2 regions of the Alcaligenes sp. NLF5-7 genome follow, and region 1 is predicted to be linked to the other one. Evidence: riboswitches for the same ligand, from Rfam matches in the RefSeq annotation. Region 1 holds a riboswitch; the other holds the start of a gene.
What was found. A riboswitch is a leader RNA that binds a small molecule or an ion and turns the genes downstream of it on or off. The one in region 1 is predicted to bind glycine.
Positions count from the first base shown of each region.

Region 2: another riboswitch for glycine. It lies ahead of MID00_RS18980 (D-amino acid dehydrogenase); the one in region 1 lies ahead of MID00_RS00585 (amino acid permease).

Region 1 covers NZ_CP100755.1:109,472-113,898, forward strand. Annotated here, with positions in the region: gene MID00_RS00570 (DMT family transporter) at 1-734, shown strand, start outside; partial or broken gene MID00_RS00575 (DoxX family protein) at 760-966, shown strand; gene MID00_RS00580 (rhodanese-like domain-containing protein) at 1,066-2,010, opposite strand; glycine riboswitch at 2,301-2,390, shown strand; gene MID00_RS00585 (amino acid permease) at 2,769-4,175, shown strand.
Region 2 covers NZ_CP100755.1:4,103,242-4,107,668, forward strand. Annotated here, with positions in the region: gene nadA (quinolinate synthase NadA) at 1-110, shown strand, start outside; gene nadB (L-aspartate oxidase) at 110-1,870, shown strand; glycine riboswitch at 2,094-2,181, shown strand; gene MID00_RS18980 (D-amino acid dehydrogenase) at 2,315-3,676, shown strand; partial or broken gene MID00_RS20705 (ATP-dependent DNA helicase) at 3,621-4,427, opposite strand, start outside.

The DNA.
Region 1 (4,427 bases):
TACGCAGCCTGCCGCCCCGTGCCTGGTGGGGGCGCCTGGCCGTGCTGGGCACCCTGAACACCGGCCTGTTCTTTGGTCTGTTCTTTATCGCTGCCACCCGTCTGCCCGGTGGCGTGGCCGCCATCTTCCAGGCACTGACACCACTGGCCACCATCTTTATCGCCTGGGGCATTTTGCGTGCTCACCCCGCCCTAACGCGGATTGGAGCCGTTCTATTGGGTGCACTGGGCGTGGCGCTGGTTGTCCTGTCCAGCAACGCCACTCTGGATCTGATCGGCATTGCCGCCGCTTTGGGCAGCATGTTGTCCATTGCGATGGGCGGGGTCTTGATGAACAAATGGGGGGCGCCACCTATCCCTTTGCTGGGCTTTACCGGCTGGCAGCTCTTGATTGCCGGTGTGGAACTGAGTGTGGTTGTGCTGCTGACGCAGGACATTCCAAGCCAGCTTATCCCTGTGCATTGGCTGGGCCTGTTCCTGCTGGCAACTGTACTGACGGCTGGTCCCTTCGCGCTGTGGTTCAGTGCCATCAAGCAACTGGGCGCCGTCACTGTTGCCCCCTTCATGCTGCTGGTGCCTGTGACCGCTTTTATTCTGGACGCGCTGATCAAGGGCATCTGGCCCACCACGCTGCAACTGGTGGGAGTGGCACTGGTCATGGGTGGACTGGTCTTGAGCCAGCAAACACTGGCCGTCGCACGCTCCACGCTGGAAGCATCTGTCCACAAGCCCTGAACGCCCCACCCAAGGAGGAGGCATCATGAACCACGTCATACAAGAATTACTGCGTTCACGAGTGTATTTTGTACTGGCTACTCTGCTCCTGACCTACATTTTCTGGTGGAGCGGTGTGAACAAGGTTTGGGACTTCAGCGCTGCAAAAAAGGAAATGGCCCACTTCGGACTGGAGCCCCAGGCTTTATTCGCCGTGCTGACTATCACAGTTCAATTGCTGGGCAGTTGGCTGATTATCAGCGCGAGTCGTCTGGCCTGGTTGGGGGCGCTGATGCTGAGTGTCTTTATCTTGCAAAAACGGCAGACATGGTTTGATGTCTGCCGTTTTCTTTTACAAGGCCGGTTCGGGCTGATCCGGGTCGCGCTGTATATCAAAACCAGCGGCCCGCCAGGCTTCCAATCCGCCTTCCAAAGGGCGCACCCGACTATAGCCACTTTGCAGCAAGCGTTTGGACACCAAGGCTGCGGACACCTCATTGGGGCAATCGCAATACACAATAATTTCCCCGTCGGTAATCAAATTCAGCGTGGCCTCACCCAAAGCCAGGCTGATCGCCCCCGGAATACGTCCTTGCGCCTGCATCAGGGTCGACCGCACATCCACAATCGTGGGGGGCGTGTCCGAGGACAGCATCTGCTGCAACTCCTGCACGCTGACACGCTCCATGCACAAGGATTTCATGAAGCGATGGCGCTGCCACCACTTTCTGGCAATGAACACGCCCAAAGCCAGTGCCAGCAGGATTCCGCCCACCACACCCAGGCTGATCAGCACATTCAACAGTTCATCCACCGCCGAGCTGAACAAGGAACCCAAAAATACGGCAGAGCCCGCCCAAACCGCAGCTCCGATAATGTCGTAAAAAAGGAAGCTTCTTCTGGGTGTGCCCACCGTACCGGCCAACACACTGGCAATGGAAGCAAAGCCGGGTATGAACTTGGCCACCATCAAGGACGGTGCCCCCCAACGCATATAAATGGATTCGGTCTGCCGAATACAGGAGTCCGGCGACAGTGAAATTTTGCACAGCAAAGCCAGCAATTTGCCACCATAGCGTCGCCCAGCTAGGTACCAGCCGTAATCCGCAATCATCGCGCCCAGCACGGCAAAACCCAGCAAGCCCCACAGGCTGTAGCCACCGGACCCGTGCAAGGCACCCGTTACCACCAGCACCGGATAGGCCGGCACCGGCGCCCCCGCCTGCTCCACCAGGACATTGAAAAACACGATCAACAGACCGTGTTGCTCGATAAGTTGCAGAATCGATTCGACCATATTGCGAGGTACAAAAATTGCCAGACAGCCAATATTGTAGGCTGGTGTCGGCCGATTTCTGTTTCAACGCCAAAGCATTCCGGCATAGCTTCCATGCAAAAAACACGGTCCCTTTCAAGGGCATCTGGCCAGACTCGACGCCGCTACTTTCATCACGCCCCTGCACTATCCCCGAGGCTGGCTCTGCAGCCACAAAACCGCTCAACAAACAAGAACTATTCTCATTAAAAGCCTACAGGTTAACGCTAGTAGTCATCGCTTTTTACCTGTCTATACAATAGCGGCGTCAATAACGGTTCAGGTGAGAGTCTTCACTTTGATGAAGCGCCGACGGAGCAACGACCCCGGAATCTCTCAGGCAAAAGAATCCTGAACCTTTGACCATCTGGAGAGAGGCACACCCGTGCCCACCGAAGGGGACCATCGCGAACCGATGGATAAGCTCTCAGGTAAACGGACAGAGGGGGTACAGAGGCCATATGGCCTGTGTTCACCTATTCGTCCGGAGCCTATTTATGAGCAGATAGTCAGGCGCCTTTTCTGGCCGCCTGGCATACCACATCCCTATTCCCATTTTTAATCGCACACAGGTCTGTTTTGACATTTCATGTCGTCAGAACAAGGAGGACTGCTGTGCGCTCCTCAGATTATTTAGATCGGCATCAAGAAAACCGTCCTTGAGGACGGGTTGTGCCCTTTGTTTTCTCGCAGCACAGTCATAATTACGCATTTGAACGAAAAAAAATTAGGAGAACAGTGTGTCTCAGCAACATTCATCTGGACTGCAGCGCTCGTTGAAAAACCGGCACCTGCAACTGATAGCAATTGGAGGCGCTATCGGTACAGGGCTATTTATGGGATCAGGCCGCACCATTAGCCTGGCCGGACCCTCGGTCTTGTTTACCTACATGATCATTGGGTTCTTTTTATTCTTTGTGATGCGGGCGATGGGGGAATTGCTCCTGCATAACCTGGAATACAAATCTTTTGTGGATTTCTCCGCCGATATTCTCGGGCCCACCATGGGTTACTTTCTGGGCTGGAGTTATTGGTTCTGCTGGGTGGTTATCGGTATTGCGGATATTGTCGCCATTACCGGCTATACCCAGTTCTGGTGGCCGGACATTCCGCTCTGGTTACCCGGCCTGGCATGCATTGCCTTCTTGCTGATCTTCAACCTGCTGTCGGCCAAATTGTTTGGGGAGCTGGAGTTCTGGTTCGCCCTGGTCAAGATCATCGCTATTGTGGCCCTGATTGGTGTGGGTGCTTACCTGCTGTTTACCGGCTTTGTCGGCCCAACCGGCGAAAAAGCCAGCCTGACCCACTTGTGGGATCGCGGCGGCATGTTCCCCAATGGCCTGCATGGTTTCTTTGCGGCCTTCCAGATCGCCATCTTTGCCTTCGTGGGGATCGAGCTGGTGGGTACGGCCTCGGCTGAAACGGCTGACCCTGCCAAGAACCTGCCCAAAGCCATCAACAAGATTCCCGTTCGCGTGATTGTGTTCTACGTGCTGGCCCTGACCGCCATCATGACCGTCACCCCCTGGGATATTGTGGCGCCCAACAAGAGCCCGTTTGTAAACATGTTCTTGCTGATTGGCGTGGGTGCAGCAGCAGCCATCATCAACTTTGTGGTGCTGACCTCGGCCCTGTCGTCGGCCAATAGTGGCATGTTCTCGACCGGCCGCATGCTGTACGGTCTGTCCAAGAACAAGCTGGCTCCAGAGGCATTCAGCCAGTTGTCGCGTAACGGCACTCCCCGTAATGGTCTGATCTATTCTTGCGCCCTTTTGCTGTCCAGCCTGTTCCTGCTTTACGCAGAAGGCGACGTAATGCGTGTGTTCACCATTGTGACCACCGTGGCCAGCATCTGCTTTATCTTTGTCTGGGCCGTGATTCTGATCACCTACCTGAAGTACCGTCGCATTCGTCCTGAGGCCCATGCCGCATCGAGCTACAAAATGCCCTTTGCGATTCCCATGTGCTACCTGACCCTGGCGTTCTTTGCCTTTGCGCTGTACCTGTTCAGCCAGGAAGAAGAAACCCTGATCGGCCTGATGGCTACGCCATTCTGGTTCCTGGCCTTGTTCATCTGCCTGCCTTTCTACAAGAAACGCATGAAGCAAGATCTGGCCCTGGGTCTGGCCGCGCAAAACATGCGCTAAGTTGTTGAAGTACACGGCACGGCTCTACCCGGAGCCGTGCTGATGCAGTCGGGTCTGGCCACGTTCTACACAACTTGGCTGGCACACACTGGCAACACTCCACCTTGCTGTCCCTGGACAGCAGATCTGGAACGAGGCTGGAGCCCGGCAGCAAAAAGCCACCCGAACGGGTGGCTTTTTTCATGCTCATTGTCGCCCCGAAAATCTGGCTTTCACCTTCAGGCCCAGCACGATTTCCCAAGAAAATCACCC
Region 2 (4,427 bases), 440 kb from region 1:
GTTCTTTGCAACGCATGATGGATTTTGCTGCCGCTCAGCAGAACAATTTGCGCGTTAGTGCTGACCTGGCCGAGCACAGTCAGCAGTTCCAGCATGTAGGAGCTGCTTGATGCAATCAGGCTCGACACAGACGGAGGTGTTAATCATCGGTGCGGGGCTGGCTGGCACCAGTCTGGCTCTATCCTTGCCCTCCACCATGAAAGTGACTCTGCTCAGCAGCGCCCCCGCTCCCTGTGGGGCCAGCCCGATGGCCTTGGGAGGTCTGGCCGCCGTACTCAGTGCCCAGGACAGTCTGGAACAACACATTGAAGACACGCTGGAAGCGGGTGCTCGGCACTCGGATAAAGAAGCGGTGCGCGGGATCTTGCAAGCCGCGCCAGAAGCGGTGCATTGGCTACTGAAAAAGCAGGTTCCTCTGGACAGAACGGAAGATGGCCAATTGCACCTGACTCGCGAGGGTGGGCACAGCCAGCGACGCATCGTACACGCGGCCGATGCCAGTGGTTATGCCATCATGCAGGCTCTCCTGCCCCAATTGACTCAAGCCTCTCATATCCAGCAGCGTACAGACTGCCTGGCATTAGACCTGCGCCACAATGAGCAAGGCGCGGTGGCTGGCGTGGATATCTACGACAAGCACACTCGTCGCTACGAAACTATGTTGGCGGATCATGTCGTGTTGGCAACTGGTGGGCTAGGTAGCCTGTACGCGCACAGCACCAATCCCGACAGCGCCTTGGGAGAGGGCATTGCCCTGGCCTGGCGCGCTGGTGCGGCGATACGCGATCTGGAGTTTGTGCAGTTTCATCCGACCTGCTTGCATGCGGAGGGTCCCACCTTCTTGCTAACCGAAGCCTTGCGTGGTGAGGGTGGACATCTGCTGGACAAGCAAGGTCGCCGCTTCATGCCGGATTACGACGCCAGAGCGGAACTGGCTCCACGCGATATTGTGTCGCGTGCGATTGCCGCACAGATGCGGCAAGAAGGTAGCAGCCATGTCTGGCTGGATGTACGCCATCTTGGTGCGGACACTTTGCAGCAGCATTTCCCGAAAGCATTGGAAGAAGGTTTGCGGCGAGGATTGGATTTACGTCAGGATTGGGTGCCGGTAGCACCTGCCGCGCACTACAGCTGCGGAGGGATTGAAACAGACTTGTCAGGCCGCACAACGGTAGCTGGTTTGTACGCCGTGGGTGAAGTAGCCTGCACAGGTTTGCATGGGGCAAATCGATTGGCCAGCAACTCCTTGCTGGAGTGTGTCGTCATGGGGCGGGCGGCTGCCGAGGCGATTGCTGGAAGCAAGAGAATCCAGCGTTCAGCTTTGGTCCCTGAGACAGATGTTGCAAATACAAGTTCGATGTCACGTTCATGTTCATACAAGAACTCCAATCCAAACTCCAGTTCCAGTTCCAGTTCCAGTTCCAGTTCCAGTTCCCAGGCTAGTGTCGGCCAGAATTGGGGTTTGAGTTTGAACGCTAGTTCGCGCTCGACCCCAAACCCAAGACATTCCCTTATGACTGCGGCGGCAGCCAATGCAATGGAAAACATAATCAACGACAAAGGACGTCACTATGGCAAAAACAATAGCTATAGCAACGGCAACAGTAAAAACCGCAGCCCATCCACAAACCCCCCCCCCTCCCTGCCCGCCTTGCGCAACTTGATGCAAGAGCATGTCGGCCTGTTGCGCAATCGCCAAGGACTGATGCAAGCCTTGCACACCCTGGACCGGTGGCGCAGGCAAATTAGCCTTCTCCCCCCCAGCCTCGACCAACGGACCCTCAGCCTGCAACTGGACACTGCCTGGCTGCTAACCCAGGCAGCCTTGGACCGACCACACAGTCTGGGTGCGCATTACCGCTTGGACTAAGTCCATAAAGAAACGAGCCCCGCTCCGGAATCAACGAAATATCGGGCGCAAATTAGACGAAAAGTAAGTAATAACTCGGCATCAAGGACGGGCAGTCTCAACAACTTCCCGGGCTTAGCCGACAATCGCATCTATCCATGGAAATCCCCCAAGCGCTGCATGCAGCTCCCGGTTTACCCTGATTGCAAACTTTTGTAAGCACAGCTACTGTAGTCGCGTCACTACAGGCGGTATGAAAGAGACCTGTTCAGTCAGGCGCCGACGGAGCAACCACCCCGGAATCTCTCAGGCAAAAGGATCGTACCAGCCCGACACTCTGGAGAGCGGCGTTTGACGCCCACCGAAGGAGCCCAGCCAGACACACAGGTTGGATAAACTCTCAGGTCACAGGACAGATGGGGTATTGCCACTACTCGGTGGTAATTCACCTGTCAGGAGCCTGTTATGTCGCATATTGCCGTCATTGGCGCCGGTATTTCCGGAATCACCACCGCCTACGCCCTCAGCCTGAAAGGCTATCAAGTTACCGTTATTGACCGTCTGCGCTACCCCGCGATGGAAACCTCCTTCGCGAACGGTGGACAGCTGTCTGCGTGCAACGCCGAAGTCTGGAACAGCCGCAGCACCATTCTCAAGGGCTTGAAGTGGATGATGCGCAAAGACGCCCCACTGCTGTTCAACCCAAAACCAAGCTGGCATAAATACAGCTGGATGGCGCAATTTGTGGGCGCGATTTCCGGTTACGAGCGCAACACCGTGGACACCGTCAAGCTGGCCATCAGCGCCCGCGAGAATCTGTACCAGTGGGCCAAGGACGAAAACATTGATTTCGACCTGGAACAGCGCGGCATTCTGCACATCTACCACACCCCCGGCGGCTTTGAATCTGGCAAGAAAGTCAGCCAACTGCTGCACAAAGGCGGCTTGGAACGCCGCACGGTTACCAACGAAGAAATCCACCAGATCGAACCTGCTCTGCAAGGCACCTACTACGGCGGTTTCTTTACGCCTTCGGACGCCACAGGCGATATTCATAAATACACACGCGGTCTGGCCGATGCCTGCGCCAAGCGCGGCGTGAAGTTCCTGCAAGATACGGAAGTCCTGGGTATTGATTGCGGCCCACCACACCGCATCCAGTTGCGTACCGGTGAAGGCGCTGAAGCCCACACCCATACACTGTCTGTGGATTCCTTGGTAGTTTGCGCTGGCGTGGGTAGCCGTCACTTGGCCCATATGCTGGGCGACTACATCAACATCTACCCGGTCAAAGGCTATTCGATCTCGGTGTACCTGGATACGCCGGAAGCCCAACATGCCGCCCCTTGGGTCAGTTTGCTGGACGAAGAAGCCAAGATTGTGACCAGCCGTCTGGGCAAGGACCGCCTGCGTGTGGCCGGTACGGCGGAATACAACGGCGCCAACAAGGACATTCGCGCCGACCGTATCGCCCCGCTGACCAACTGGACCCGTCGCAACTTCCACGACGCAGCTACCGACCGTGTTGTACCGTGGGCTGGCTTGCGCCCCATGATGCCGGACATGATGCCGCGCGTAAAAGCAGGCAGCCGCCCTGGCGTCTACTACAACACCGGCCACGGTCACCTGGGCTGGACGCTGTCGGCCGCCACCGCCCAAATCATTACCGAAGTGATTGCCCAGAACGAGCGTCAGTCCGCACCTGCTCAATTTGCCACCAGTCCGGCAGCAACTGCTGCACCCGCCGCTGCCCATAGCGCTCGTCCAGCAGATACACAAAGCCTTGATCCTGTTCATCGCGAATCACACGACCCGCGGCCTGTGTAATCTTGCGTAGTCCCGGATACAGATAGGTATAGTCATAGGCCCGCCGCTCCCCAAAGAGCCGGGCCATGACTTGTTTGACGGACTCATTGGCCGGATTGAACTGCGGCAAACCCAGGGTGGCAATAAAAGCACCGATCAAGCGTTTACCGGGTAAATCCACCCCTTCTGAAAACGCCCCACCCAGCACCGCTAAACCCACTCCCTTCCCATCCAGCGTAAAGCGGTCCAGAAACTGCGTTCTTTGCAGATCGCTCATGCCCGGTTGCTGATGCCAAAGCAGCATATCCGGCCAGCGCTCCTGCAAGGCCTGACTGACCTGCTGCAGATAATCAAAGCTGCTCAAAAACAAGAGATAGTTGCCCGGCTGCTCCTGATACGCCTGCCCGACAATATCGCAAACACCGCTCAGGCTCTGGGCCCGGTCGGCATAGCGCGTGGACAGACCGGCATATTGACGTACCCGTAACTGCTCGGCCCGATAAGGAGATGCCACGCTCAACTCTGCTGTGCTGGGCGGCAGACCCAAGACATCACGATAAAACTGCGAAGGGTTCATGGTGCCGGAGAACAGCACCACACCGTGTGCGTCGCCATAGCGTTCGGCCAGAAACGGAGCAGGCACGATATTGCGCAAGTTCAGGAGCACGCCATCGCGCTGCGCCAAAATATCGAATAAGGAATGCGAGCCGAACTGTCCGGCCAGGTCCACAAAGTACAGCAGCTCGAAATAGAACTGCAGCAAGGGGCTGTC